DNA from 3 places in the Kribbella sp. NPDC058693 genome. Region 3 is predicted to be linked to each of the others. Evidence: riboswitches for the same ligand, from Rfam matches in the RefSeq annotation. Region 3 holds a riboswitch; each other region holds the start of a gene.

Region 1 (10,015 bases), 730 kb from region 3:
CCAGCAGGGCAACGAATTCGCCCGGCTCGATATCCAGATCCAACCCGTCGAGTACGGCGCGATCGTCGTACCGCCGGATCAGGTTGCGGACCTGGACCGTCGTGCTTACGAGGCCAGCGTTCGGCGCCATGACAGGGCCCTCCTCTGGATCAGGCGGACGACGGCGTCGGAGATCAGGCCGAGGGCGCCGTACACGACCAGGCCGACGATGATGATGTCGGTCTGTCCGTACGTGCGGGCCAGTTCCATCATGTAGCCGATACCGCTGGTGGAGTTGATCTGCTCGACGACGACCAGCGACAGCCACGCGCCGGTGACCGCGAACCGCAGTCCGAGCAGGAACCCGGGCAGCGCGCCCGGCAGGACCACGCGCCGGATGAACTCCCATTGGGACAGCCCGACGGTCTGCGCGAGTTCGACGTACCGGCTGTCGATCGTGCGCAGGCCATTGTGGGTGTGGATGTAGATCGGGATGAACACCCCGAGCAGGATCGTGACGACCTTCATCGACTCGCCGATACCCAGCCAGAGGATCAGCAGCGGCAGCAGGGCCAGCGACGGGATCGCGCGCTTGATCTGGATCGGTCCGTCGAGGACGGCCTCGCCGAGGCGGGACAGGCCGGAGATCAACGCCAGTACGACGCCCAGCACGATGCCGAGAGCCAGTCCGATCAGTGCCCGTTGGGCCGACGTCCACAGGTTCGACTGCAGCCGGCCGTCCGCGATCAGCTCACCCGCCGTGGACACCACGGTCCACGGCGCAGACAGGATTCGTTGGTCGATCCAACCAGCGGCCGATCCGATACTCCAGATCGCCAGCAGCAGCATCGGTCCGATCGCGGCCCCGAACCGGATCCGCTTGCCCGGACCGAGCCGCCGCCGTCGTACGACGGGACGCGCGGCCCCCGCACGGGAACGTAGTCCGGGCAGTGTTGTCGCGCTCATTTCGCCGCTCCGTCCGCCGCCTTGATCGCGTCCGACGCGACCGTCTGGAAGCGCAGGTCATAGAGATCCTTCGCCTGGATCACCGGATTGCCGGTCTCCTTGGCGAGCAGCTCGATGGTCTCCTGCTGCCGCTTGATCGCGTCGCTCCAGTCCGCCGGGATGTCCGGGTGGCCGGCGTTGTCGACCAACCACTGCCCGTCGGCCTCGTTGAGCCCCTGGTCCTTCACGTAGTACCCCGCGATCCATTCCTTGGGGTGCTTGTCGATCCACTCCTGCGCGACAGCCCAGGCTGCGACGTACGCGTGGATGGCCGCGGCCTTCGCCGGATCCTCGAGCGACTCGACCGGCCCGTAGAGGTGGCCGGCGTCGTCACGCAGTCCGTGGTCGATCACACTGGCGCCGTCCTTGCCGTACTTGGCCAGGTACCGCTTGATCTGGACACCACCGATCGGCGCGACGTCGACCTGCTTCGACGAGAGCGCGTTCGAGTAGACGTCACCGGTCGAAGGCAGCTCGACCAGCTTCACGTCCTCCTTGGTCAGCCCCGCCTTCTTCAGCGCCTTCAGGATCAGCGCGCCCTGCGCCTGTCCCGGGCTGTACGCGATCTTCTTGCCGCGCAGGTCGCCGAGGGTCTTCACCGACACTCCGGGGGCGATGCCGAGCTTGTAGATCGGGTGACCGATCGGGTCCTGGCGGAACTTGGAGGCGACGATCTTCACGTGCAGACCGGTCCAGGTCGCGTTGATCGACGGGATCTCGGCGACCGAGCCGAGGTCGAGCGCGTGCGCCCGGAACGCCTCGGTGGTCTGCGGCCCACCGCTCAGGTTCGCGAACTTCACGTACTTCGAGACCTTGTCGTACTGGCCCGAGAGCTTCAGTGCGACCTCGGTGGCCGGGTCACCGACGACGATCTTGGCGCCGTCCGGGACGGTGGTCGGCAGCGGCGCGTCGAGCGAGAGCTTCCCGGCGGCATCACCGCCGGCCTTGTCGGCGCCGCAACCGGCCGCGAGGGCGACGGTGGCGAGCGCGGCGGACAGTACGGCGTACAGGCGGGTTCTAGGCATGATGTGCTTTCGGGGTGGCGGTGGCGTAGCGGCCGTCGTGGTACAGCAACGGCTCGTGCTCACGTCGTTCGGTGTGGGTGGCAAGGCGGGCGACGACCAGGTAGTGGTCGCCGACCGCGAATCGGTGCTCGACCTGCGCGCGCAGGTAGCTCGGGGCCTCGTCGAGTACGGGCTCGCCGGAGGCCAGCCGGGACCAACGGGTCGGCTCGGCGAACCGGTCGATCCCGCTGGTCGCGAACCGGCCCGCGATCGCGTGCTGGTCGGCGGACAGGAAGTTGATCACCAGGCTGTTCGCCGTACTGACGGTCGGCCAACTGGATGCGCTGGTGGCGATCGCGAACGAGACGAGCGGTGGCAGCAGGCTGACGGAGACCAGCGAGGTTGCGGTGAAGCCGGCCGGCCCGTGACCGGCGTCAGCGGTGATCACCACGACACCGGCGGCGTGGCGACGGAAGACGGAGCGGTAGACGTCGGCGTCCACCACCCGCTCTTCAGAACAGTCGGGTACGACGGAGAGGGCAGGACGATGCAAGGCGGGAACAGACATGTCTCTCCCTTGGGAAGGAAGGTGAGCGGCGAGAGTTCGCCAGAGATGAGACAGGGGAAGCGCGGTCACCGACAGGTGGCGCTCGCCGTCCGCAGCAGATCGATGACGCGACGGCGGGTGAGGAGTGTCGTCGTCATGTCAGCTATCTTCGCATCATTGTCTATCGGCTAACTAGACAATCTCGTGATCTGGACCGGCCACCCTCACATCGGGCGAGCGCCGTGCGTTCTACTGTCGTGATGACTCGGGAGAAGGTCGAGCTGCCGCCGTTCCAGGCGCTGATCGACGCGCACTGGCGGGACGTGGCCAGGCTGGCGCGGGCGATGGCCGGGCCGGTGGACGGCGACGACGCGGCACAACGCGCCTGGGAGAAGGCGTACGCCGCGTACCCGGCACTGACGTCGGCGAAGAACCTGCGCAGCTGGCTCCTCACCATCACGGCCCGGTGCGCGACCGACGTACACCGGGCGCGGAAACCGCAGCGCCCGCTGGACGAGGCGCCACCGGTGGCAGTCGAGGGCCCGGACGCCGCCGCCTGGCCGGACCCCGACCTCTGGCGGGCGGTCAACGAGCTCCCGGAGCGGCAACGCTTCGCGATCACGCTCAAGTACGTCGGCGACCTGGACCACCACGGCGTGGCCGCCGCTCTGGACACCACGCCCGCCGCATCGCGCCGGCTCGTCAGCGACGCGCTCGCGACCCTGCGCAGCAAACTCGGAGTAGACAATGACTGATCTCGAGAGCCGGCTGACCCGGCTCGCCATGCCCGACCTGAAACCACCTGTCCTTCCCGACGCCGACGTGGCCTACACGCTGCACGACACCCCGATCGGGACGATGCTGCTCGCGATCGCGCACGGCCGCGTTGTCGCCAGCTCGTTCGGCGACGAGGAGACCATGACCACCCGCCTCGCCCGGGCCGTGTCCCCGCGCGTACTCCGGCAGGCCCGCCCGCTGGACGACGTACGGCGACAGCTCGACGAGTACCTCGCCGGCACTCGTCATACCTTCGACCTCGAGGTGGACCTCGCGCTGGCAACGCCGTTCCAGCGGCTCGTCCTCACGGACCTGCCGACGCACACGTCGTACGGCGCGACGACGACGTACGGAACTGTTGCCGCCGACATCGACAAGCCCAAGGCGGCGCGTGCGGTCGGTACGGCGCTGGGCGCGAACCCGGTCTGCGTCGTGCTGCCGTGCCACCGGGTCGTCGGCGCGAACGGAGCCCTCACCGGATACGCCGGCGGGCTCGACGCAAAACGATTCTTGCTGAATCTCGAAGCAAAAAGCTGAGTTTTCCGGAATTCCCCGGAATGGTTTTAGACTCGGCAAAACAAGGAGCAGATCCCCAATGTGGAGTGGGGATCTGCTCCTCCTGACGTGTCAGGAAGTTGTCGGCTGGTGGATCTCGAGGATCAGTCGGCGACGGCCGCCCCAGTCGCGTTTGTAGACCTTGTAGTCGTCGATTCCGGCGGCCGCGCAGAGACGCCCGTAGCTGATCTCGTCGTGGATGAAGTGCACGCCGCTGCGGTTGTCGCTGAACTCGGTCGTGACGATCCGGTGCTCAGGGCCTTGCCGCATCCCGTTCGCGATCTCGGCCGCGGTCGCCGGTCCCCAAGCGGGGCCCTCGATGATCGCGATCCCGCCCGGCTTCAGCACCCGGGAGATCTCGCAGATCGTCGAGATCTGCTCGTCCTCGGCGAAGAGTTCGTGGAACGCCGTCCACAGGCAGATCACCGCGTCGAACGAGTCCCACTTGTAGGGCAGGTCGGTCATCGAGCCGATCGCCCAGTCGATCGCGAGCTCCTCCTCGGCCGCCTTCGCCTTTCCGGCCTCGATCAGGTTCGGCGAGATGTCCAGCCCGCGGACGACCTTCCCGGCCTTGCGCAGCGGCAGCGCGACCCGCCCGTACCCGCAGCACAGGTCGAGCACCGACTCCTTGCCGTCCAGCAGCTCCTCGACGGCCTTGACGATCAGCGCGTCCCGCTCAGGCGTCGTACGAGCGGCCAACCCGTCGGCCCCGAGCTCCGCGTACTCGGCCCGGCTGCGCAGTGCGGAATTCAGCATGCCGCAAGTATTCCGGTTACTCCGGGTCAGTTGTCCAGCGCCCGGGGCTTGAGACTACCTAGCGCTACCGCTGCAACCATGGAGACGACGATCGACGTGTACGTCGCACCGAGCCACGTCGGGACCGGGTGGTTGTTGAAGAGCGCCTGCTGTACGTCGGTCCAGAACGGCGACCAGCCGGCCACAGTGCCCGGGTTCACCAACTGGTACGCGACGAATCCGATCAGCCACGCGAGCGTCGGCTGCCAGCGGAACTTCGCCGTACCCGAAACGTCCCACTTCATCTTGCTGACCACGAAGAAGTCGGCGATCGCGACCGCGAACAACGGGATGAAGACCGAGCCGATCAGATACAGGAACTGCGTGTAGTTGCCTAGGTCAACCAATAGCGCGAGCCCGGTGGCGAGCACGCCGATCGCGACCGAGATCCACCGGCGGTCGATGTGGCCGATCAGGTTGTGCGCGGCCATCGTGGTCGAGTAGACGTTCGCGTACGCCTCGTCGACCTCGTCCACCAGCAGTACGAACAGTGCGATCGCGCCGGCCGGCAGTGTGACCAGTGCGGTGATCACGTCGTCGCTGTTGGTCTGCAAGGTTGCCACCGCGACGACGCCGAGGGCGTAGTACCCGATCGCTGCCAGGCCGTAGCCGAGTGCAGAGCCACCGAATGCAGCCTTGTTCGTGCGCGAGTGCCGCGTGTAATCGGCGGCGAGCGGCGCGAACGACACGACACCCGCGGCGGCGAGGTCGACGGCCGGCCAGAAGCCGAACACGCTGTCCTGCGGCAACGCGTGCACCGGCTTGCTGAGCACCTGCACGAACAGGTAGACCGACGCGATCAGCACCAGCCACACCATGAACTTCCGCAGGATCCGCACACTGCCCAGCGGCCGGACCGCCATCGTCGTCGCGATGATCCCGGCCAGTACGACGAACAGCCAGCGCCAGCGTTCACTCGTCACCGCGACCGCGGCCTGTGAGATCACGATGATCTCCATCGTCGCCCAGCCGACGTTCTGCGCGATGTTCAGCACGGTCGGCGCGATCGAGCCGCGCCGGCCGAACAGCCCACGCAGACTCGCCATCGCCGGCGCACCGGTGTGCGAGCCGAACACAGCCGCGCCGCCCAGCACGAGCGCCCCCATCCCGCAGCCGACGACAACTGCCAGCAAGCCCTGCCACAGCGAACCCGTGTACGCCGCAACGAGCGCACCGGTCACCGGACCGAACAGTGAGATGCCGAAGTTGCCCCACAGCGTGAACTGGTCGAAGAAGCCGAGCGTCCGCGGCGCATCGGTGGTGAGAACGAGCGGCGCCTCGGTGCTGCTGGCAGGACGAACAGCGGTATCGGTCATGAGTGACCCCAATCCCTACGCCGGCATTACCCGGTCAGGTTCAGGCGGTCGGCGACCCAAGCTGTCGCCCTCTCAGCCCGCGCGTGTTCGGTGCGAGCTCCCGCATAGGTTTGTGCTGCTGAGTCTAACTCGTCAGCTAGTTTCGGGGAGGGCGGCCGCTCGTTCTATGAGAGCGGCGAGCTCCGGGCCGTTGGTGACGACCGGCATATGCGCGCCGGTGTCGAAGGTCCGGGCCTCACCGTGGCTGAGCTCGGCGAGGCGCTGGACCCACTCCGCCGTCGAGAGCAGGTCGTGCTTGCCGCGGACGATGAACACCGGCGCCTTGACCTGCGAGATCACCTCGGCCAGGTCGTGGTGCCGGGATGCCTCGACGGCGCGGGCGATCGTCGGCAGCGTGGTCCGCGCGTACTGCGGAGTGACGGTCCGGATCAGCTTGGGCGAATCCGGTACGGCGGATCCGAGCCAGCGCACGGTCCGGTCGACCCAGCTCGTCATACGGCCGTCGCCTGCCGGTGCGACCAGTACGACGGCGTGGGCGAGGTCGGCGAACCGGACTGCTGTTTCGACGACGATCTGGCAACTGGCCGAGTGGCCGACGATGACGGACCGCTCGCGGATCTTCTCGGCGAGGGCGACCGCCAGTGCGCGCGGGTGCAGGTCCTCGCGGGCGCCGGCGGGTTCGCCGTACCCGGGGAGAGTGACCACGTGGTACGGCGTGATGAGGTGTTCCACGGTCTGGGTGTACGACTCGGGGCCGAGGCCCAGGCCGGGCACCAGGACGACAGGTGCGCTCACTCCCAGGGGGCCTTGACCGGTGGACCCTTGACGACCGGGTTCGGTACGTCGGGCTTCAGTTCGCGGTACCCGAGGAACAGGCCGGCCGCGAGGATCAGCAGACCGGCGCCACCCCAGCCGTACGCCGTGGGCAGCCGGTCGACCGAGCCGTCGATGGAGCCGAGGCCGGTGGACAGGACCATGATCAGCCAGACCAGAATCGGTACGGCGGAGATCGCGACCAGGCCGAGCCCGACCAGCTCGGCCGGCTCGGGTTGGCGACCGGCCTTGCGACGCGCGAGCACGTCGCGGATCCACATGAACAGTGCGGCCGCGCCGATGACCACGAGCAGCAGCTGGCCGATCGCGTCGATCACATCGGTGCGGAGCGGATGGTTGAGCGGTGAGCCCGGCGCCTGCGAGATGTCGCGCAGCGAGACGCGCTGGACGGAGATGACGAGCAGGCCGTAGAAGCCGGCGATCACGGTGGCCAGGCCGACGACCCGGGCAGCACGTGGGTCGCGTGGGGCGACCTGTTGGTCTCGGCCGTACGCCGGGAGGTCGTGTGGCTCGGGAGCCGACGGAGCGCCGTACGGCATGCCGGGGCGGTAGCTGGGCGGCTGGGCGTGCTGCGGACCGGGCTGCGGGTGCGGCGGGACGCCGTACTGACCGGGTGGGGTGCCGTAGGGCTGGGGCGGCGCGTACGGGCCTTCGGCCGGCGGGGTGCCGCGGCCGGTGCCGTACGTGCCACCGCCGTACGGCGTGGGCGGGGCGTAGTGGTGGTCCGGTTGCTGTTGCGGCTCCTGCTGCTGCTCGGGCTGCTCGCCCCGGCCGTACGTCGGGAAGTCCTGTGACGACATTCGCTCTGCTCCCTCCCGTCGTACCTAGTTTCTCAGGTTGCCTTGATGGTCGGCCAGGCGTTGGGCAGACAGCCGGCCAGGCCCTTGGTCTGCTGCATCATCACCGGCGCGGGGGTCTTCGGCTTGGTGCAGGTCGAGTGCCCGTGCCCGAGCGCGTGACCGACCTCATGGTTGACCAGATAGCTGCGGTAGAGGTCGACGTTCCCGTTGTACGCCGGGATCCCGTACATCCAGCGCTTCGCGTTCAGTACCACCCGGTCCTCGACCCGGCAGGACACCTCACCACCGGTATCGAGCGGCAGACACAGCTTGTCGGTCAGCGTCGGCGTCGCGAGGATGATCCGGAGGTCGGCGTCCACCTTGTCGGTCCGCTCGAAGCTCACCGGATGCAGCGCCTGCCAGCCGCGCGGATCCGTCAGCGTCTTGTGAATAGCCGCGGCGACCGCGGCTCCGTTGATCGACAGCCCTTGCTCGATCTCCACGCGGTACGTGAGCTTGTCGCGCACCCCACTCGCCTTGTTGAACCCAGGCACGACCGCAAGCTTCCCGGTCGACACCAGCACGTTCGGCTTGGCGTTCTTCGGCTTCCGCGTCAGAGTCGGTGCCGGCCGCAACGGAGTGGTGAACTTCTGCGTCGGCGTAGCCACCGGCTTAGGCGTCACGCTAGGCGTCTCCACCACCGGCGCCACACTCACCGGTTCCTCAGCCCCCGCAACCGCCTCGGCCGCAAGACTGGCCCGATGCGCCACATCCGGATGCGCAACCACCACAGTCCCGAGCACCGCAAGCGCGGTGACAGTCAACCACTGCCCCTTATAAGACTTCCGCCGACTATGCCGCCCACGCGCGCCCGCACGCTGGCCGCTCCGCCGGGTGGTCATGACACTCGACCCTACCGACTCCCCACCACGCCACGAAAGAGCAGTTTCGTTAAGCCCTGGTGAGGTGGGCAGAAAACTTCCGCCGGCCAGCTGGCAACTGCGGCCCACTCGGTGATGACTGGACAGCAGTCCGGTGCTAGAGAGTGCAGATGACGAGCATGGGGACGCTGGTCTTCGGCCGACTGACCGAAGCCTGGCGAGGAGAGGCGACGGACTTCACGCCGCTGCTGGTGGAACGTCTGGACCAACTCGGGAGCGCGATCGGTGTAGACCTGGCAGCCGCAGGGCAATCGGAAGTTAAGACAACGGGCGGACGTCGCATCGACATCGTCGCTCAGGTCGAGGACGGCACAGAGTTCGTGATCGAGAACCAGTACGGCAGAGCGGATCACGATCATCTGACCCGAGGCCTGGCGTACGCCGTCGCGCGGCGAGCACGTGGGCTGGTGGTGATCGCGGAGCAGCACCGCGACGAGTTCCGCGCGCTGGCCGAGTACCTGAACGACCTCGCCGCCAAGGACAGCGAGCGAGGCATCAGCGTTTGGCTGGTCGAGGTCAAGGCGGTGCGGATCGGCGAGAGCCCATGGGCGCCGCTCTTCACCACGGTGGTTGAACCCAACGAATTCGTGATGGCTGTCATCGAGACTGAGACGAAGACCAACCTGACGTCTCTGACCGAGTTCTTGACGGCCTGCGACACACCGGAGATCCGGGAGACCGTCACCGAGGTCGTGAAGGAATGGGATGCCGCCGGCCACAAGCGGCGACTCGGTCCGAACCACTTGGTGCTGGAAGCACGCGGACCGTCGAAGCGCGGTCTTCGCACGGTGGTGACGCTCTACACCGACGGCCGAGTGTTCGTCCCGTTCCTGTCGTACGCGGGATGGAACAGCGGCATCGCCGTCGAGCCTTTGACGACTGTGGAATTCCGCCGACGTGCCGACGCCCTGTTCGGCTTCAACGGTTCGGAGCAACAGGCACGGACCGCGCCCGGATGGCTCGAGCCCGACCGGGTTCCACAGTTGATGACGTTCTGCTTCGAGATCGCCGAGGCGTACTCCGATGCCCCGGCGTCCACCTCCCCGACCATGTCGGATTGAGCTGCGCTGCTCGGGGATGGCCCGTGCTCGAGCCGGTTGCGCGCGATCACCAGCCGCGGACGGGTAGACGCCGGCCTAGGTAGTCGACCGCGCGGCAGCGCGCACACGGGCGGCAGCCCGCCGCGTCCGGCGGCAGCCGGTTAGGGCGGCGGCAGCCGCAGAACCCGGCGATAGCCGGAAAGGATGCACCGGCGATAAGCCGGGGGGTGGGTGGGCAGCGTGCGTAGTGGCCGCGCCGAGGAGCGGAGCGACGAGAGGCGGCCGCGGAGCGCGCGGGGGCTGACCGCCTGCAGTCAAGCTGTGCGGGTGCGGAGGAACTTTCCGAAGTGGGGGACGGTGAAGGCGACCGTGCCGCGTTCGGCGGAGAAGACGAGGCCTTTTTTGATGAGGCCGTCTCGGGCTGGGGAGAGGGACTGGGGTTT
Region 2 (10,015 bases), 100 kb from region 3:
AGGTGTCGCGGGCGACCGTGTCCCGGGTGATGAACGGGCGTCTCAGTGTCGCACCCGAGATCGTCGCCCGGGTGCGCGCGGCCGCGGAGCGGCTGAACTACCGGCCCAGCGACCTCGCCCGCAGCCTGTCGCTCGGCCGGACGAACATGGTCGCGCTGGTGGTGCCGGATCTCGGTAACCCGCTGTTCCAGCAGATCTTGCGCGGCATCACGAACGCTTCCGCGGCGGCCGGGTACCGGGTGCTGGTCGCCGAGACCGATGAGGATCCGAGCGCCGAGGCGGCGATCGCGATCGAGGCGCGGCGGCGGTGCGATGCGCTGATCATGGTCTCGCCGCGGATGGATGAGGAGCGGCTGCTCGAGCTGTTGCCGCAGGTGCAGCCGGTCATCCTCGTCAACCGGCAAGGGCCGGAAGAGGTGTCGTCGGTGGTGGTCGACTACGGCCGCGCCGTACGGATCGTCGTCGATCATCTCGTCGGGCTGGGGCATCGTCGGCTCGCGTTCCTGTCCGGGCCGGCGGCGAGTGCGTCCAACACGCTCCGGCTGCGGGCGCTCGAGGTCGCCGAGCGGGAGATCCCTGGGTTGGAACTCGTTCGGTTCGAGTGCGGGCGGTCGATCGAGGACGGGTACGCCGCGGTCGAGCGGGTGCTCGAGTCGCACGTGACGGCGGTCGTCGCCTTCAACGATCTGGTCGCCTTCGGGTTGCTGGCCCGGCTCAATGAGGTCGGGGTCGCCGTACCGACTGATCTTTCCGTGACCGGGATGGACGACATCGGGCTGGCGCGGTTCGCCGTACCGTCGCTGACCACGGTTCGCGTGCCGCAGAAGGATCTCGGGGAGTTGGCCTGGCGGCGGTTGCACGCGTCGATCGCTGCGCCGAACGGCGACGCGGACGACGTACCGGAGCTGCGGTTGGCGGTGCGGGCGAGCACGGGGCTGGTGCCGCAGGCGCCGGTGTCGCGGAGTGGTACGTCCGCTGATCTGGTCGGCTGGCGGCGGCAGGGCGACATCTTCGCGCTCGGGAGCGATTCGGGGATGCTGGCGCGGTACGAGTTCGGGCGGCGGATGCCGCAAGTACATGCGCCTCGGCCGTATCTGCACCCGGTCCGCACGCTCGGTGGGCACTCGTTGACCGAGGTGAGCCCGGTCGATCATCGGCATCATTACGGCGTCTCGCTCGCCGTGCCGGTCGTCAACGGCACCTCGCACTGGGGTGGCCGGACGTACGTCCGCGATCAAGGACCGACCCTGCTGACGAACCACGGTCAGCAACGCAGCCGCGGCGTCACGGCCGACGGGCCCGAGCTGATCGACGACATCACCTGGTACGACGAACAAGGCCGACCGCAGCTGGTCGAGCGTCGTCGTCTGGTCGGCGAACTCGCTGCCGGCGGGTGGCGACTCGACTGGGAGAGCGTCCTCACCGCGCGCTACGGCCCGGTACAGATCGAAAGCCCAGCCACCGTCGGCCGAGAAGGCGCCGCGTACGGCGGGATCTTCTGGCGGCTACCCCTGGTCGAAACGACGGTCCTTTCAGCTGATGGCGAAGGTCTCGATGCCGCCTTCCGCTCGACGAGCCCGTGGCTGGGATTCGTCCAAGGTGACGTCACGTTGCTGCTGGTCCAGCCGGCCGACGTCCGCCCGTGGTTCCTCCGCGTCGACGCGTACGTCGGCGCGTGCCCCGCGCTCTCGTGGGACGACCCGCTGACGTTACAGCCCAATCAGGAGCTGACGTTGTCGCTCAGCGCGCTCCTGCTGGATCGTCGCGTGGATCTGGCCGAGGCTAAGACATTGGCAAGCCAGTTGTAGGCGACGACGCCAACGCGGACTGCCAGCGGCGCGGCACCCTGCCCGCGAGGCGTGCGGCGCGTCCGGCGGAAACGGCGTCGCGCATCGCGGCGGCCATCAGGGCAGGCTTCTCCGCGCGGGTGACCGGGGTCGCGAGCATGACCGCGTCGCAGCCGAGCTCCATCGCCAGCGCGGCGTCGCTCGCCGTACCGATCCCGGCATCGACGATCACCGGCACGTTGGCCGCTTCCGCGATCAGCGCGATGTTGTGCGGATTGCGGATGCCGAGCGCCGAACCGATTGGTGCGGCCAACGGCATGACGGCGGCGCAGCCGGCCTGCTCGAGCCGGCGGGCGAGGATCGGGTCGTCGTTCGTGTACGGCAGCACGGTGAAACCGTCCGCCACCAGGGCTTCCACGGCATCGAGCAGCTCGAACGGGTCGGGCAGCAGCAGGTGATCGTCGGCGACGACCTCGACCTTGATCAGGTCGGTCTCCAACGCCTCCCGCGCCAGCTTCGCGGTCAGCACGGCCTCGGCAGCGGTGTGGCAGCCGGCCGTGTTCGGCAGTACCTCGATGTTGTGCTTCTTGAGTACGTCGAGCACCGAGCCCTCGTGCCCCGTGCCCAGGCGGCGCATCGCGACCGTGGTCAGTTGGGTGCCGGAGGCAATCAATGCCTCCTCCATCACTTCCAGGTTGGCCGAACCGCCGGTCCCCATGATGAGCCGGGACGTGTACGTCCGCCCGCCGAGCTCCAGTGGATCATCCATGTCAGCCTCCCTGCGTCGCGCTGACGATCTCGACCCGGTCGCCGCTCCGCAACGCGGTCTGCGCCCACTCGGCCTTGGTCAGCACGTTCTGGTTCACCGCGACCGCGATCCCGGTGGTGCGATCGGAGTACTCCGTGATCAGCTCGGCCACGGACTTGCCGGCCGGTACGTCGATCGCCGTACCGTTCACCCAGACGGATTCCATCGCGCTTCCTCCCTACGCCGGAATTACCCGATTCAGGTTCAGCGGTCGGTGACGGCGTAGTCACCCTCTCAGCCCACTCCCGGCGAGCTCCCGCGGACGTTCTCGACTATAGCGCTCTCCCGCGTGAGGGCGGATATCGTGACCAAAAGCGCCCTGGGAGGGGGAGGCCTTGGCCAAGCGGGTCGGGATCTCGGACGTGGCTGCCCGGGCCGGCGTGAGTCCGACGACGGTTTCGCACGTGTTGTCGGGACGGCGGCATGTGTCGGAGGTGACGCGGGCGCGGGTGCGGTCGGTGATGGACGAGCTCGGTTGGGAGCCGAACCAGCTCGCGCGCAGCCTGCGGATGCAGCGGACGCTGACGATCGCGCTGATCGTGCCGGATATCACCAACCCGTTCTACCCGTCGGTCGCGCGCGGTCTGCTCGACGTGGTCAGCGAGCCCGGGTACCAGGTGCTGATCGGGAACACGGACGGCTCGCCTGCGGCCGAGAAGGATCTGGTCGCGCGGATGGTGACTCGCAGCGTCGACGCGATCGTGTTCGCCGGCTACTACAGCAAGTCGAGCGATGTCGCGGCCGCGGTCGAGGCCGGGATCCCGGTGGCGCTGATGGGCGGGCGGCGGGCCTCGGCGGGGATCGACGTACTGACCTCGGACGATCTCGCGGCGGGGGAGATCGCGACGCGGTACCTGATCGGTCGGGGCTATCACCGGATCGCGTTCATCACTGGTGCTTCGGGGGACGGGCCGCCTGCTGATCGGGTGAAGGGTTATCGGCGTGCGCTGACCTCGGCCGGGTTGCGGTTCAACAGTCAGCTGGTTGTCCGGGAGGAGTTCTCGCGCGCCGGTGGTGCGGCCGGGATGGAGAAGCTGCTTGAGCTGCGCAAACCGCCTCGAGCGGTGCTGTGCACGAACGACATGGTCGCGATCGGCGCGCTGGATGTTGCCCGGGCTCGCGGCCTTCGCGTGCCAGATGACCTTGCGGTGATGGGTTTCGACGACATCGAGGCCGCCGCGCTGATCTCGCCGTCGTTGACGACGATCGCGGGGGATCCGCGCGAGCAGGGTCGCGCGGTGGGGCGGGTTCTGCTGGGCAGGCTGGCGGAGACGGCCACCACCGCCAGCCTGCCGCAGCGCATTCTGTTCGCGCCTTCCGTCGTACCGCGGGAGTCCGCTTAGGGGGCTGTCACCGAGGTGACGGTCGAGCCCGAGATGTACGTCGGCCACACGCCGACTGTGACCGTGATCTGGCCGCTTGCGTTAGGTGTCATCGTGCTGGTCAGGCCGTAGAGGCTGGTGACCTGGACGGGGCCGGTCGCGTTGACCGTCACCGTCGTGTTGGATCCGGATGCGGCCCAGATCGCGCGGAACGGCGTACCGTCGTTCGCCGCGTACACCTGATCGATCAAGCCGTTGCCCGGGTTCTCCTTACCGAGGAACGTGGCGCCGCGCAGCTGACGGGCAGCGGTTGCGTAGGCGACGTACGACGGTTTGGGCGTGTACTTGCCGAGCGCGTCGGCCTCGTTGTGCACGAGCCCGAAGTTGTTCTCGGCCGCGGCCGGGTCGATGCCGTCGTTCTTGAAGTCGTACATGTAGAACCGGTCGACGTCGTGCCCGGGGACGTTGAGCATCTCGCGCGCCATGTACATCGCCTGCGTGGGCTCGTCGACGGGTACGGCGCTGCCGGCGCCGGTGTACCAGCCGGCCTCGGTGATCCAGATCGGCTTGTCCACGCCGCCGTTGTACTGCCGGATCGTCGCCCGCACCTGATCGATCGCGGTACCAAGGGTCTCCGGTGCGTGCAGGAAGTTGTACGGGTGGATCGACACCACGTCGAGGTACTTCAGCCCGCCGAGCTGGCAGAACGTCTGGAACCAGGCCTGCTGCGTCACGTCGGTGTCGCCGCCGCCGACGATGGTGAGATCGGGATGGGTCGCCTTCACCTTCGTGTACGTCGCCTTGAGCAGCGCGAGGTAGCTGTCGGGCGTCTTGTTGGCCGGGCCTGCGGCATTGACGTCCCACTCGTTCCATACCGCGAGGTTGTGGACCTGCGGGTACTGGTTCGCCAGCGCGTTGGCGTAGTTGGCGAACGCGGTCCGGCCGGCGTCGGTGTACGGCGCGTTGAACAGCTGGTCAGGGCAGTCGTAGAGGCAGTTCCCGTAGTCCGCGACCATCAGCGGGTCGAGACCGTTGGACTGGAAGGACTGCAGGTACGTCGTGACCTTGGCCGGGAACGCGTAGGTGCCGGCGGTGGTCTCGGCGGCGGGCCAGTACGCCTCATCTCTCGCCGTCCGCGCACCAGCCTGGCTTACCAGCGGGATCGCATCCGGCGCCCAGGAACCGGCAAAATGCGTGCCGACTCCGTTGTACGTCGTTGGCGTCGTCGCTGCGACCGCGTCGACGTTGACGGAGGCCGTCGTACCGCCGCCGATGATCAGGCTCTTGTCCAGCGTCAGCATGATCGCCTTGGCGGGGCCGTGCCAGATGCCGTCGTCGGCGCCGCCGAAGTGCAGGTAGCTGGTGCCGCCGTTGAAGGTGGTGACATTGAGCTGCTGCCAGGCCGTCGAGCCGGACAGCGTGAGGCGTTGCTGGTGGACCTGGCCGGTCGCGTCGGTCAGCCGGAGTCCGATGGCTGACAACTGGCTGGTCTTCACCCAGAGGCTGAGCGCGGTCAGGTTGATCGGAACGAGGGTGCGCTGGATCGCGACGTAGTTGCCGCCGCCCGTGAAGTCACCAGAGAGCTTCGCGGACTGCGCGCCGGCCTGCAGGCTCGTCGTGTCGTAGGTGAGGCTGCCGGTGGCGCCGACGAACTCGCTGCCTGGGTAGAACGACCAACCTTCGGCCGCGCTCTCGTAGTCGCCGAGCGGTGTCGTCGGTTTGGTCGAGAGGGCGTTGAGGGTGAAGTCGTCGAGGCTGACACTGCTGCTCGTCGCACCGGTGATCGCGCCCTTGTCGAGGACGATCTCGAGCCCCTTGGCAGGACCATGCCAGACGCCGTCGTTCGCGCCGCCGAAGTGGACGTACTGCTTGCCGCCGTCGAACCGGGTGACGCTCAGCGGCTGCCAATCAGTTGCCCCAGACAACGTTAGGCGCTGCTGGTGGACCTGGCCGGTGGAGTCGGTGATGCGGAACGTGAGGAAGGTCAGGTTGGGGGACTTGGCCCAGAAGCTGACGCTGGATGCGTTGACCGACGGGAGGGTGCGGTTGACGCTGACGTACGCGCCGCCGGCGCTGAAGTTCCCGGCCAGTTTGCCGGAGCTGGTACCGGAGTGGTTGTCGGTGGTGTCGAGCGCGAAGCTCCCGGTTGCGCCGGGGAATTCGCTGCCTGGGTAGAAGGTCCAGCCTTCCGCGGTGTTCTCGAAATCGCCGACGTGGTTGGTAGTGAGGCCTGCGACTGACGCCGTACTGAGTGGGCTGAGGATTGCGAAGGTTGTCTGGGCGCTGAGAGTGCCTGCTTGGACGGTCAGCTTGTACCAGCCGCGGGTGGTGACCGAGATCTGCAGCGTGCTCGCGGCGGCTTGGCTGCCGGTGGCGACGACAGTGCCGTTGACGTCGGCTGCGGACCAGGTGACGGATGACGCGTCGGTGCTGAGGCCGACCTTCACCTGCTGGCCGTCGGTGAACACGTTGCCGAGGGTGAGGGGAGTGAGGGCGAGGGTCGCCGCATGGGCTGGGGCGATGGTGCCGAAGCAGAGGAGGAGAACTCCGAGAACGATGGCAAGACTACGTCTCATGCCGACTCCTTGAATCAGGGCGGTGTAGGTGAGACGTCGGCTGCCACGACGTTATGCAAATCGATTTGTACTATCGCTGTGGGTGATCTTGGTGTCAACAGGTCAGCTGAGCTCGGCGCCAGTCAGTAGGGCGGCCAGCTCGGTCGGCCGGTACAAGACCTGCTTGCCGGTGCGTTGCGGCTCGACCAGGCCGGTACGGCGGAGCAGCTGGAGGTGCTGGCTCACGGCCGACGGTGTCGCCTTCAGCTCTCCGGCCAGGTCTGTCGTGGTGCGGGGATGCGTCAGTAGTTCGAGGATGTGGGCGCGCGGCGTACCTATGAGTTGGGCAAGGTCCTGCTGCGACGGCGGCTCGACGACGGACCACAGGTTGGCCTGGCCGCGGGGTGGGTAGCCCAGGATCGGCTCGGCTCCGGGGTCGAACGGGATCACGGCATGTGGGCCGAAGAGGCTCGGCTGGAGTACGAGTCCGCGGCCGTCGATGGCTTCGGTCCGGCTGATGGCGGCTACGCGGTCGACCTTGAGGAGTCCGTCGGCGTACGAGATCGCCGGCGCCAGGCCGTTGAGCATGGCGCCGGTGCCGTGCTGGGTGAGGACGTGGCCGCGGTAGCTGATGTCGGCCGAGAGGAGGGTGCGCATCCGGTCCCAGTACGGCGCCATCATGGCGTCCCAGTACTGGCGGAGTGCGTCGATGACTTTCTCGAGGGTGAGGTCTGGCGGGAGTTCGCCGTTCACCGCGACGAGTTGGCGCTCGTACGTTTCGCGGTCGACGGCGGCGATGATCTCGAGCTCGTCGGCGAGCTGGGTGAGAGGCGAGGTCGGTCGCGGGGTGAGGAAGTCCGGGCTGCCCATGGTGTCGTTGACGAGCCACCGCAGTACGTCCCAGTCGAGCTCCGTCACTTTGGGCTGGACAGCGCGTACCCAGCCCAGCTGGAGCGGGAACCTCCCCGGCTCCCGGAGCGCGCGCAACGACAACACCATCTCCGCGACCGGCGACACCGCAAACCGCACCTCCGCCAGATCACGCGAAGTCAGCTCGTAAGTCAGCACCTGTTAGCTGGCCGGCCCGTTGCCGTAGCCGAGGTCGTTGGCGATGTCGAAGTTCTCCGTGCCGTACTGCGTTTGCGGCTCCGCCACATCCGTCCCCAGATCGAACCCGACCTCAGTCTCCTCTTCGGTCAGATCCGGCTCTACTGGATCCTGATCACTCATCAACCCCTCCTCGTCTCTTGTCGTACGACGGCAGTATGAACCACCGAGCTTGCTACTAGGCTGACCGAGGTGACGTCAGAAGAGCCGCCGGCTGTCTGGTGCATCGTCGCCAACGTCGTCGAGGAGCGACCGTACGGACCCGGTGGCGAAGAGACTCGGCGTGGGCTGAAGATCTTCCCGGCAGGCGCCAAGCTCTACGTCCCCGACGGCTTCGGCGGCATGGGCTGGGAAACCGTCGAGGTAGTCGGCCGGGGCCGGGGATCCGCGCGGTTCGTCGCGGCAAGGGTCCAGACCGGGCAGCTGAGCAACTGGCGGGTCAAGGCTGTCTACAGCCCGGCTGCTTTGCAGCAGATAGAGCGAATCCGGGCCGGCCGTCCCGGCTTCTGGCCTGCGTCGACCTTCGCCGATCTCACCAGCCAGGCGTACCACGATGCGCTGCTCGAGGTCGCGGCTGCTCTCGCCACGCGCTGAACTGTCGGTGGCTCGTGGAAGGGTCGGTGGCGACCTCACGAGTGGAGGAAGCATGGGTTTTCGCACGATGGACGATGACGAAGCAGCTGATTTCCTGGCGCAGCCGCTGGTCGCCGTGCTGGCGATCGACGATCCGGGCTGGTCGCCGCATGTGACACCGGTGTGGTTCCACCACCTACCCGGCGAGAACAGATTCCAGGTGATGACGCCGGCGAAGTCGAAGAAGGCTCGGTTGCATCGCGAGGGTTCGGGTGAGTTGTCGCTGTCGGTGCAGACGGCCGACGGACCGACCGCGAAGTACGTGAATATGCAGGGTGTGGCACGGTTTCTTCCGTTGAGTTCAGACCTGCTGAACGCGATGGTCGAGAAGTACCTGCCGGAGGAGTTCCGCGCGGCGTACCTGGCCGATCCGCCCGAGGACTCGATGTTCGACATCACCCCGCGACGCATCACCACGGGGGTCATCGGCTGACACTTCGACTCGCTGCCTCGTCGTACCCGGCATGACGACGACACTCAACCAGCTCACCGGTGACTACGTGCTCGACGCCGCGCGGACGCGAATCGGGTTCGTCGCGCGCCACCGGATGGCCACCCGGGTGCGCGGACGGTTCGACGTGTTCGAAGGCGCCGTACACCTGGCCGGCGACGATCCGGCCAGGTCGAGCGCTCAGCTCACGATCCGCGCGGACAGCATCGAAACGGGCGACCGACGGCGCGATGCCCAACTCCGCAAGGACTTCCTCGGCGCGGCGACGTACCCGATCATTACCTTCGTCTCGACGACGGTCGTGCAGGTCGGCGAGACGACGTTCGACGTGACCGGTGATCTGACGATCCGCGGAGTGACGCATCCGGTCACGGTGCCTTTCGAGCTCGTCAGCACGACGGATGGTGTCGCTTTCGCCGCCGCGGTGACGATCGAGCGCGCCCGCTGGCGGGTGAACTGGAACCCCGTGACCACGGCCCTGGTCAGCCCGACCGTGGTCCTCGACCTCCAGGTGGTTGTCGCCGCCTAGTCCTCGCAGGCGATCCCGTCGTGGTCGGCGTCCAGACGGTAGATGTCCGAACCGATGACCTCGATCGGGCCGGCAACGTACTCCGGCCCGTTGCCACTGCCGCCCGAACAGTCGACGTCGCTCGCGATCGGGACGCAACCGGAGTAGTTCGGGTCACAACCCGACGACTCCTGCTCCGGCTCGTCGACCTTGGTCCCGACGGCAGTGATCTGCGTCCGCGGCTCCTTCGCAACCTCCTGCCGCACCAGATGCTTCGCCGTCTGCACACCGTCCACAATCGTGACCCGGTAAACGAGCCGCCGAGTCCCGTTCACCCCTTCGGTCCGGACCTCCTTCTCACCCTTCGGCAGCGAGTCATCGGTCACCGTCTTCTTCTTGAACGCAATAACCCGAAGCTCGACAACCTCCTTGGTCGTCACCACCGGCGTGACCTTAGCGACAGTCGTGGGCACACTCGCCGGCTGACTCGCCGTCGCAGTCTCTGTCTGGGTCGGCGTCACTGGCGCCGTCGGTGTCGCGCTCGGCGTCGTGCTGACGCGAACACTCGCAATCGCGGCCGGCTGATCCACCCCCGCCTCCGGCTCCGCCCCGCACGCAACAACCAACACGCCAACCGCCGCGACCACCGCAGCACGAACAACCAACACAGCACTTCCCCCCAACCCGCCGTCGGTTCCCCCCGCGGCAGGATTGTCACCACCCGGACCCCCCGAGCGAATTCCGATCTGTACCACCACCCCCACCCACACCGCGAGGCCAAGCCCCTCCATCCCCCCAACCGCATCACTTCCGTGACCTACCGCGCAGTACCCCCAACTCCCAC
Region 3 (10,015 bases):
CCACCTGCTGCTGAGCGCGGACTGGTGGAGCCAGTCGCAGCGCGGCATCACCGTCCGGCGCGAAGGCGGCGGCGCGTACCACGCCATCATGGGCACGCTGATCATGTCGCTCATCACCGCCGTGATCGCGGTGCCGATCGCCGTCCTCGGCGCGGTCTACCTGGTCGAGTACGGCAAGGGCACCAAGGCCGCCCGGGTGGTCAGCTTCATGATCGACATCCTCACCGGTGTCCCGTCGATCGTCGCCGCGCTGTTCATCTACGCGGTCTGGATCACGATCTTCGGCTTCAACCGGGTCGGCTTCGCGGTGTCGCTGTCGCTGGTGCTGCTGATGCTCCCGGTCGTACTGCGGTCCACCGAGGAGATGCTCAAACTCGTTCCGGACGAGCTGCGAGAAGCGTCGTACGCGCTCGGGGTGCCGAAGTGGAAGACGATCATGAAGGTGGTCGTGCCGACCGCGTTCGGCGGCATCGTCACCGGCGTGATGCTCGGTCTGGCCCGCGTCATGGGTGAGACCGCGCCGCTGCTGATCCTGGTCGGCTACTCGAAGAACATCAACCTGAACCCGTTCAACGGATTCATGGGCGCGCTGCCGACGATGATCAACCAGGACCGGACCGAGCTGGCGCTGCAGCCGGCCGCGGACCGGGTCTGGGCGGCCGCACTGACGCTGATCCTGCTTGTCCTTGTCCTCAACGTGCTGGCCAGGCTCGTCGCCCGGTTCAGCGCCATCAAGTCGAAATAGTCACGAGAGGTTCTGAGTCGATATGGCTAAGCGCATCGAGGTCAGCGGCCTCAACGTCTACTACGGCGACTTCAAGGCCGTCGAGGATGTGTCGATGACGGTCGAGCCCCGCTCGGTCACCGCGTTCATCGGCCCGTCCGGCTGCGGCAAGTCCACCTTCCTGCGGACCCTGAACCGGATGCACGAGGTGATCCCCGGCGCCCGGGTCGAGGGCAAGGTGCTGCTGGACCAGCAGGACCTGTACGGCTCCGGGGTCGACCCGGTCGCCGTCCGCCGCGTGGTCGGCATGGTGTTCCAGCGGCCGAACCCGTTCCCGACGATGTCGATCTTCGACAACGTCGCGTCCGGCCTGAAGCTGAACGGCGTCAAGGACCGCAAGAAGCTGACCGAGGTGGTCGAGCGGTCCCTGCACGGCGCGAACCTGTGGAACGAGGTCAAGGACCGCCTCGACAAGCCGGGCGCGGGTCTGTCCGGCGGTCAGCAGCAGCGGCTCTGCATCGCGCGTGCGATCGCGGTCGAGCCCGAGGTGATCCTGATGGACGAGCCGTGCTCGGCCCTGGACCCGATCTCCACGCTGGCGATCGAGGACCTGATCGAGAAGCTGAAGGACCAGTTCACGGTCGTCATCGTCACGCACAACATGCAGCAGGCGGCCCGGGTCTCGGACCAGACCGCGTTCTTCAACCTGGCCGCCACCGGTAAGCCGGGCCGGCTGATCGAGATGGCCCCGACCAAGCAGATCTTCTCCAACCCGACGGAGAAGGCCACCGAGGACTACATCACGGGTCGCTTCGGCTGATCCGCCGTACGACGGTTTGCTGCCGGCCGCCGCGACGAGGTCCGTCGCGGCGGCCGTCGGCGTTTCGGACCCGTGTCAGACGCAGAGCGAACGGGCGAAGTTGACCCGGGCAAGGACGTCGGCCACCTGTTGCGGCGAGCTCACACCGACGTGGGTGTTGTGGGTGCGGTTGCCGTTCTGCACGGTGATCTGGACGAAGCCGGTGGTCCGGCGCTCCTTGCAGAGCAGGAAAAGCAGGCCGAGCAGGCAGGCCAGCGCGAAGATGATCGCGAGCACGATCGCCCAGCCGGGGATCTTCTCCTCGGTCCGCGACATGTCCATCGCCGACCAGTTCGTCCCGTGCGTGGGCAGTACGCCGGCGGGCGTGACGATCCGCTGCTGTTCCACCGAGATGTCGCCGATCGTCACCAGCACCGGACCGGCAGGCAGGGCCACCAGCGGCGGCTGGGGCTGCTGCTGGTACTGACCGCCGACGGGCGGTGGGAACGCGCCCGGCTGCATCCCGTACGGACCGGGCTGGGCTTGGGGGGCGGCCTCGAAAGTGGGCGGCGTCGGGTACTGCACCGGGAGATGGCGGTCGGGATCGCCGCCAGGGCCCTGACCGGGCGCGGGTTCACGAGGGGTCTCAGTCACAGACGAGACCCTAAGGGGTCCACGGACCGGTGTGGGGACGTGACCGCGAACCTGTGGAAAAGATAGCCTCTGGGGATTCCTCGACGTTCTCAGAAGGGAACCGCGGTGAGCACTCCGACGCCACCTCCCGGCGACGACCAGAACGACCAGAACCGGCCGCAGGACACTCCCGAGACCCCGGGTGAACAGCCGAGCCAGTACGGCCAGCCGAATCCGTACGGCCAGAGCCAGCCTGAGCAGCCGGGCCAGTACGGTCAGCAGCCTGGGCAGTACGGCCAGCAGCAGCCGGGATACGGCCAGCAGCAGTACCCTGGGCAGCCTGGGCAGTACGGGCAGCAGGGCCAGCCTGGGCAGTATGGCCAGCAGCAGCCGGGTCAGTACGGTCAGCAGCAGGGCTACGGCCAGCAAGGCGGTTACGGCCAGCAGCAGCCGGGTGCGTACGGTCAGCAGCCCGGCCAATACGGCGCGTACGGCCAGTCCGGCTATGGGTACGGCGGCGGCGCCGTACCGCAGAACAACACCCCGCAGACGCTGGCGATCATCGGCATCGTCTGCCTGGTGATCTGTACGCCGGCCTCGATCGTGCTGGGGCTGATTGCCCAGGGCAAGTTCCGCGAGCAGGGCCGTTCCGACACGCTGGCAAAGGTCGCGTGGATCGGCGGCGCCGCCCTGACCGGCCTGGGACTGCTGTTCTACATCATCGGACTCGCGTCCAACTGATCCTGCTCGTCGCGGGGCCGGCGTGGCCCCGCGACGGCGTCAGTTCAGGTTGCGGGCGACGCCGTACACGACCAGCAGGGCGATGACGCCCTTGATCAGCCAGTCCGCAACGCGCGGGCTCATCGACAGCCTGGGCAGGCGCACCAGCCGTAGCGATTCGAGGCCCCAGGCAAGCACTTGGTAGCCGACGGCAACGCCGACGAGCGGGCCGAGCACCAGGATCACGGGGTTGAAGTGCCAGGCGGCGTCCAGATCGCCGCGGAGCAAGGCGGCCGCCATCCGGGTCGACCCGCAGAGCGGGCAGTTCAGACCGGTGGTGGCGTGCAAGATGCAAGGCACGCCGATCCGGCCGCCGGACAGCTGGTACAGCCCGGCCAGCGCGAACCCGCCGACACCGACCGCGGACAGGCCCCAGACCCGGCGGTCCAACGGCTGGACCGGACCGGCCGGCCGGAGTACGACGCTCTGCGAGACGCTCACCCCCTAACGGTAACTCTCAACCGGTGGGATCCGTCGACAGGTCTGAGCCGTCTGACCCGTAGCCTGCAACTCACTCCTCACATGTCTTCAGTAGAAGGGATCGTCGTGAGCAATCCGACGCCACCGCCGGGTTACGGCCCGCAAGACCCACAGCAACCGGGTCAGTACGGCCAACCCGGCCAGTACGGTCAACCTGGTCAGCCGGGGCAGCAGCCGGGCCAGTACGGGCAGCAGCCGGGGTACGGCGGCCAGCCTGGCTACGGGCAGCAGCCGGGTTATCCCCAGCAGCCTGGTCAGTACGGCCAGCAGCCGGGGTATCCGCAGCAGCCCGGCCAGTACGGCCAGCCGGGTCCCTACGGCCAGCCTGGTCAGGCGTACGGTCAGCCCTACGGCCAGCCGGGCTTCGGCGGGATCCCCGGCAACCTGGCCGCCTGGCCGAACCGGGTCGGCGCCTGGTTCGTCGATGCGCTGATCGTCGGTGTGCCGTCCGGTATCGGCTCCGCGATCGCGGGCAACACCAACAGCTCGGTGCTGGCGATCATCGGCCTGATCTTCTACCTGGCCGGCGTCGGACTCGCGATCTGGAACATCCTGATCCGCCAGGGCAGCACCGGTCAGACCGTCGGCAAGCAGGTGCTCGGGCTGAAGCTCGTCGGCGCCGACACCGGCCAGCCGATCGGCGCCGGCAAGACGTTCCTCCGCCAGCTCACGCACATCCTCGACGGCCTGGCCTGCTACATCGGCTACCTGTGGCCGCTGTGGGACGAGAAGCGGCAGACGTTCGCCGACAAGATCAACAACACCTACGTCATCAAGCTCTGACCTGTCGTGAGCACCCCTCCCACAGGGCCGTACGACGGTCAGTATCCACCGCCTGGTCAGTACCCGGTACAGGGCTACAACCCTTACGGGCAAGGCTTTCCGGGCGGCGGGTACGGCTATGCGCCACCCGGCCGGCTGGCGGACTGGCCGATACGGGTCGGCGCGTCACTGGTCGACTCGCTGATCATGGCCATTCCGTCGATCGCCGGGGTGCTCGCCGCACTGGTCATCGACGGCGACCAGGACGAGTTGGGCACCGGCGGCGGGATCGCGATGATCGCCGGTTTCCTGGTCGCCTTCGGTATCTGGGTGTGGAACCGCATCATCCAGCAGGGCCGCACCGGCCAGTCGTTCGGCAAGAAGGTGACCGGCCTGCGGATCGTGGACGCACACACCGGTCAGCTGATCGGCATGGGCAAGAATCTCGGCCGCGAGGTCTGCGCCCAGATCTTCAATCAGCTCTGCTTCCTCAACGTCCTCTGGCCGCTGTGGGACGACAAGAAGCAGACCTGGCACGACAAGGTCGTCAGCGACATCGTGATCAAGAGCTGACGTCAGTGCGAACGCAGGAGACCGGCGCAGGTAACTGCCCACAGCACGCTGGTGAAAGTGCCGATGATGAACCGTTCGGCGACGGCCTGCGGAGTCACTGAGGCCGGCTGGTCGGGGCTGCGGAGCTCCGGGTACCGGGCAAGGCCCTTGATCGCCAGTACTACTGCGATGCCTTCCGGCCAGCCGGCTACCAGGGACGCGTAGATCGCGGTCCGCTCGAGGGCTCCGATCAGCGCGCCGCCACGCAGTACCTCACCGGCTTTCTGGGTCGACTGGGCTCTGGTGTTGTTCCGGTCGACCAGGGCGAGCACAGACGTCGTCAGCGGGCCGCCGCCGGTCACTGCCAGCCCTCCGGCGAGCAGGAGCAGCACGTTCCACCAGCGCTCGGCCCAGCCGGCCACTCCGTGCCCTGACAGCAGCAGTACGCCGACAGCAGCGAGACAGGCGAGCATGACGCCGCTGATCACGATCTCGAGGTTGGAACCGGACCTGGGCACCCATGCGAGCACAGCAAGGATCAGCCCGGCGGCCGTCAACGACAGGACCAGCGCCGTCACGCAGCGACTCCAGCACCGAGCAGGTCCGCGGCCAGCACCCGTCCGCGCTGTTCCTCGGCGAATCCCGCCGCCTGCGCACGTTGCGTCACCGCCGACTGGCTGATACCGAGTTTCACGCCGATCTCCCGCCTGGTGAGTCCTTCGGCCAACAGGTCCGCCACTGCCCAGCCACGCTCGCTCCGGCGCCGCAGTACGGACGCCATCAGCCACAGCACCGTCTCCACCTGCTCCGCGACCCGCGAGTCGGCCCCCACCACATTCACATGGTGGGGGCTCGACTTGGCCTTCGTCACCGCCTCACGGGCGAACACGAACGCCTCACCGCTGCCTGCTCTGGTACTGCGGGGCAGCGGCTGGGTCACCTCGCCGATGCCGAGCCCGACGTACCAGGAGTCGGCGCGGAGCAGCTCTACGATCACGTCGACCGTCGACCGGGCCTCCGAGAACACGCCCTGTACCTCGTCGCCGGCGGTCCGCTCGAACCTCCGCAGCAGTCCGGACCGGCGCGGGCGGCGGTTCAGGGAGTTCAGCAGCTCGGGTACGAGATCGCTCGTGCTTCGGCTGCCCCGCTGATCTACCGTGAGAACGAAGACCATCGCCCTGCACCTCCTTCTGAACGGCTTAAGGCTACAGTCTTATTCACGTAGAGTGAAGGACAAAACCTGAATCGCTTCAGCCGATTACTCCCCGTATTCGGCCCGAATGTCGGCGGTGATCCGCATCGAGCAGAACTTCGGGCCGCACATCGAGCAGAAGTGGGCGGTCTTGGCAGGCTCGGCCGGCAACGTCTCGTCGTGGAAGGACCGGGCCGTGTCCGGATCCAGCGACAGGTTGAACTGATCCTCCCAGCGGAACTCGAACCTTGCCTTGGACAACGTGTCGTCCCAGTCCTGCGCGCCCGGGTGTCCCTTGGCCAGATCCGCGGCGTGAGCAGCAATCTTGTACGTGATCACACCCGTCTTCACGTCATCGCGATCCGGCAGCCCGAGATGCTCCTTTGGCGTGACGTAGCAGAGCATCGCCGTACCCAACCAGCCGATCTGCGCGGCGCCGATCGCCGAGGTGATGTGGTCGTACGCCGGCGCCACATCAGTTGCCAACGGCCCCAATGTGTAGAACGGCGCCTCGCCGCACAGCTCCTCCTCGAGCCGCACGTTCTCGGCGATCTTGTGCATCGGCACATGTCCCGGGCCCTCGATCATCACCTGTACGTCGTGCTCCCAGGCGATCCTGGTCAGCTCACCCAGCGTTCGCAGTTCCGCGAACTGCGCCTCGTCGTTCGCGTCCGCGATGCACCCGGGCCGCAGCCCGTCGCCGAGCGAGAACGTCACGTCGTACTCCCGCAGGATCGAGCACAGCTCCGCGAAATGCGTGTACAGGAACGATTCCTGGTGATGCGCGAGGCACCACGCCGCCATGATCGACCCGCCGCGCGACACGATCCCGGTGATGCGTCGCGCGGTCAGCGGCACGTACCGCCGCAGTACGCCGGCGTGCACGGTCATGTAGTCCACGCCCTGCTCGCACTGCTCGATCACCGTGTCGCGGTACACCTCCCACGACAGCGCGGCCGGATCGCCGTTCACCTTCTCGAGCGCCTGGTACAGCGGCACCGTCCCGATCGGCACCGGCGAATTCCGCAGGATCCATTCCCGCGTCTCGTGGATGTTCTTCCCGGTGGACAGATCCATCACCGTGTCCGCGCCCCACCGGGTCGCCCAGACGAGCTTCTCGACCTCTTCCTCGACCGAGCTGGTGACGGCGGAGTTGCCGATGTTCGCGTTCACCTTCACCAGGAACTTCTTGCCGATGATCATCGGCTCGCTCTCCGGATGCCGCCGGCTCGCCGGTATCACTGCCCGCCCGCGCGCCACCTCGGCCCGGACGAACTCCGGATCGACGCCCTCCCGGACGGCGACGTACCTCATCTCGCCGGTGATCGTCCCGGCTCGCGCATGCCCGAGCTGGGTCAGTCCCGGGCGCTCCGCGATCCACTCCCGCCGCAACGCGGGAAGGCCTGCCTGTACGTCGATCTGCGCCGACGCGTCGGTGTAAGGACCGGATGTGTCGTACAGGTCGAAATGCTCCCCGTTCGTCAGATGCACGCGACGAGCCGGTACGCCGAGCTCGCCGCGATAGATCTTCTCCGAGCCGGAGATCGGACCCGTCGTCACCGTCGGACGGATCGTGCTGACATTCACCATGCTGGTGCTCCCTACGCCGGAATTACCCGGACAGGTTCGGCGGTCGGCGGCGCCGGGATCAGAACCCAGCCGCCCTCTCAGCCCGCTACGGTGCGAGCTCCCGCGATCTCAAGTTGTCACGACCACCCTAGACGAAGCCTGTAGCGTCCAGGTATGCGCGACCTCGTGTACCCGCCCGTCATCGCCTTCGCCCGGACCTCGTTCAAGGTGCTGGACCTGAAGCTCCGCCTGACCGGCACGGAGAACGTGCCCCGGACCGGCGGTGCGCTGATCGCCCTGAACCACATCAGCTACGTCGACTTCATCCTCGGCGGGTACGGCGCTCTGCCGAGCAAGCGGCTGGTCCGGTTCATGGCCAAGGAGGTGCTGTTCCGCAACCGGTACTCCGGTCCGTTGATGCGCGGCATGCACCACATCCCGGTCGACCGGGACGCGGGCGCGGCGTCGTACCAGAAGGCGCTGGAGTACCTGGCCGCGGGCGAGGTGGTCGGCGTGTTCCCGGAGGCGACGATCAGCCGCTCGTTCGAGCTCAAGGAGTTCAAGTCCGGCACGGTCCGGATGGCGGCGGAGGCCGGCGTACCGGTGATCCCGATGATCCTGTGGGGCACGCAGCGGATGTTCACCAAGGACCATCCGCGGGACTTCTCCCGGCACCGCCCGATCTCGATCACCGTCGGCGAACCGATCACGGTGACGCGCGACGACGACGCGGCCGAGGCGACCGCACACCTGCGATCCACGATGGCCGGGATGCTCGACGAGACCATCCGCGCGTACCCCGAGCAGCCCGCCGGCGCCTGGTGGCTGCCCGCGGCCTACGGCGGCAGCGCGCCGACCCCGGCCGAGGCCGAACGACTCGACCAGGAAGAGCTCGCCCGCCGGGCCTCCAAACGTCGTTAAGACGGCGGACAGGACCTTGACCCTCGGGGCGGAACGAGGGTACGAAGGCTTTCGTTGACTGAGCAGGAACCTGGGGGGTCCCTGTGCGGCGGGCCGGTGTCGGTGGCCTGCGACACGAGCGGGCGGGGAAGGTTTTGTTCGATTCACCGGAAGAGCTGCATCTGTTCGACCCGGGCGCGATGACTCCGGCGCCGCATGTGGCCGAGCACATCCCGGACGCCGGAGCGTTCTTCGTCGACTGGGCGACCCGCGGGCTGAATCCGGAGCGCGCCCGCGAGATCGAGTCCGCGGTGAACGGCCGGCGGAACCCGAACGGCTGGTTCCCGCTGGAGACGCTGGACAGCATCGGCAGCAGAGGCTTCTGGCGCGGGCCGCTGACCTACCTGGCCAGGATGACGGCCGACGACCCGAAGATCCTGCAGGAGTGGGCCTGTGACGGCCTGCGTGACGAGCAGGTGGGCCGCATCGAGGCGACGGTGGACCACCTGCTGCACCAGCAGGGCCACGCCGCCGCTGCGACGTGGGCGGTCGCCGTACGGCCGCGGACATACCTCGACGCGGAGGTACTGGGCGACCGCCTGTTGGCCGCGTGGGAGTACAACCTCGGCTCGATCCGCGCCAAGGACGTGGCGAAGTCGGTCCGGCGCTGGAACCGCTGAGCCGCACCCTGAGAAGACGTACGACGGGCAGCCGCCAGACCGCCCGTCGTACCTCTCAGAGACTCAAGAGACTCAGTGGAACTGCGGGATGATCAGGTACAGCCCGTACAGCACCGCGGCCAGGCAGCCCGCGAAGCAGAGTGCCGCGACGCCGGTGTCCACGACGGACGGCTGCCGCTTCGCGTCGATCGCGACCGCGCGCCGCGACATCGCGCTGACCCCGAACGCGAACAGGACCGCCAGGCCGACCCCGAAGATCAGGCTGGCCAGTGCCACCTGACCGAGTGAACTCCAGTCGATGTGCATCGCCGTACTCCTCTCAGGCCGCCGCGGCCGAGCTGGCGGCCGGGGTGGAGGTCGGGTAGTCGTTCACGTTCTTCGACGTGACCGGCTTGCGCCGGGAGGCCGCGTAGATGGCGACACCGGCCGCGACCGCGAGGATCGCGATGATCAGCACGCCGATGTTGCCGGAGTCGGCCACCCGCCCGGCCAGCGCGCCGACGATCGCGGCGGCGGGCAGCGTGAGCACCCAGGCGACGGCCATCCGGCCGGCCACCGTCCAGCGCACCTCGGCCAGCCGCTTGCCGAGACCGGCGCCGAGGATGCTGCCCGAGCAGACCTGCGTGGTCGACAGCGGGAAGCCCAGGTGGGACGAAGCCAGCAGGACCGCGGTCGAGCTGGTCTCGGCGGAGAAGCCCTGCGGCGACTCGATCTCGGTCAGGCCCTTGCCCATCGTCCGGATGATCCGCCAGCCGCCCAGATAGGTGCCGGCGGCGATCGCGAGTCCGGAGGACAGGATGACCCAGACCGGCGGCGCAGAGCCCGAGGCCAGGGTGCCCGAGGTGATCAGCACCAGCGTGATCACACCCATCGTCTTCTGCGCGTCACCGGTGCCGTGGGCCAGCGACACCATCGAGGCGGACGCGATCTGACCGACCCGGAAC

Evidence for each region. A riboswitch is a leader RNA that binds a small molecule or an ion and turns the genes downstream of it on or off. The one in region 3 is predicted to bind thiamine pyrophosphate.
Region 1: it holds a riboswitch for thiamine pyrophosphate, as region 3 does, so the genes downstream of both, ACFWUU_RS28995 (purine-cytosine permease family protein) here and thiC (phosphomethylpyrimidine synthase ThiC) in region 3, are expected to answer to the same signal.
Region 2: it holds a riboswitch for thiamine pyrophosphate, as region 3 does, so the genes downstream of both, thiS (sulfur carrier protein ThiS) here and thiC (phosphomethylpyrimidine synthase ThiC) in region 3, are expected to answer to the same signal.

What each region holds. Positions count from the first base shown of each region.
Region 1 is NZ_JBHXSQ010000004.1:561,759-571,773, reverse strand. Features, by position in the region: gene ACFWUU_RS29030 (ABC transporter ATP-binding protein) at 1-130, opposite strand, end outside; gene ACFWUU_RS29025 (ABC transporter permease) at 106-945, opposite strand; gene ACFWUU_RS29020 (ABC transporter substrate-binding protein) at 942-2,009, opposite strand; gene ACFWUU_RS29015 (flavin reductase family protein) at 2,002-2,556, opposite strand; gene ACFWUU_RS29010 (RNA polymerase sigma factor) at 2,796-3,290, shown strand; gene ACFWUU_RS29005 (methylated-DNA--[protein]-cysteine S-methyltransferase) at 3,283-3,849, shown strand; gene ACFWUU_RS29000 (class I SAM-dependent methyltransferase) at 3,940-4,623, opposite strand; gene ACFWUU_RS28995 (purine-cytosine permease family protein) at 4,650-5,978, opposite strand; TPP riboswitch at 5,974-6,092, opposite strand; gene ACFWUU_RS28990 (alpha/beta fold hydrolase) at 6,111-6,773, opposite strand; gene ACFWUU_RS28985 (hypothetical protein) at 6,770-7,612, opposite strand; gene ACFWUU_RS28980 (DUF3152 domain-containing protein) at 7,645-8,493, opposite strand; gene ACFWUU_RS28975 (hypothetical protein) at 8,643-9,593, shown strand; gene ACFWUU_RS28970 (ATP-binding protein) at 9,887-10,015, opposite strand, start outside.
Region 2 is NZ_JBHXSQ010000004.1:1,190,832-1,200,846, forward strand. Features, by position in the region: gene ACFWUU_RS32060 (DUF6807 family protein) at 1-1,808, shown strand, start outside; gene ACFWUU_RS32065 (thiazole synthase) at 1,783-2,556, opposite strand; gene thiS (sulfur carrier protein ThiS) at 2,558-2,761, opposite strand; TPP riboswitch at 2,754-2,865, opposite strand; gene ACFWUU_RS32075 (LacI family DNA-binding transcriptional regulator) at 2,931-3,938, shown strand; gene ACFWUU_RS32080 (glycosyl hydrolase) at 3,935-6,493, opposite strand; gene ACFWUU_RS32085 (DUF5937 family protein) at 6,596-7,540, opposite strand; gene ACFWUU_RS32090 (hypothetical protein) at 7,544-7,702, opposite strand; gene ACFWUU_RS32095 (hypothetical protein) at 7,772-8,173, shown strand; gene ACFWUU_RS32100 (pyridoxamine 5'-phosphate oxidase family protein) at 8,226-8,645, shown strand; gene ACFWUU_RS32105 (YceI family protein) at 8,677-9,192, shown strand; gene ACFWUU_RS32110 (G5 domain-containing protein) at 9,189-9,614, opposite strand.
Region 3 is NZ_JBHXSQ010000004.1:1,294,751-1,304,765, reverse strand. Features, by position in the region: gene pstA (phosphate ABC transporter permease PstA) at 1-745, shown strand, start outside; gene pstB (phosphate ABC transporter ATP-binding protein PstB) at 768-1,544, shown strand; gene ACFWUU_RS32680 (hypothetical protein) at 1,620-2,177, opposite strand; gene ACFWUU_RS32675 (hypothetical protein) at 2,283-2,897, shown strand; gene ACFWUU_RS32670 (DUF2752 domain-containing protein) at 2,937-3,377, opposite strand; gene ACFWUU_RS32665 (RDD family protein) at 3,459-4,199, shown strand; gene ACFWUU_RS32660 (RDD family protein) at 4,206-4,751, shown strand; gene ACFWUU_RS32655 (hypothetical protein) at 4,754-5,308, opposite strand; gene ACFWUU_RS32650 (transposase) at 5,305-5,904, opposite strand; gene thiC (phosphomethylpyrimidine synthase ThiC) at 5,989-7,512, opposite strand; TPP riboswitch at 7,504-7,626, opposite strand; gene ACFWUU_RS32640 (lysophospholipid acyltransferase family protein) at 7,666-8,412, shown strand; gene ACFWUU_RS32635 (hypothetical protein) at 8,547-9,071, shown strand; gene ACFWUU_RS32630 (hypothetical protein) at 9,144-9,377, opposite strand; gene ACFWUU_RS32625 (inorganic phosphate transporter) at 9,391-10,015, opposite strand, start outside.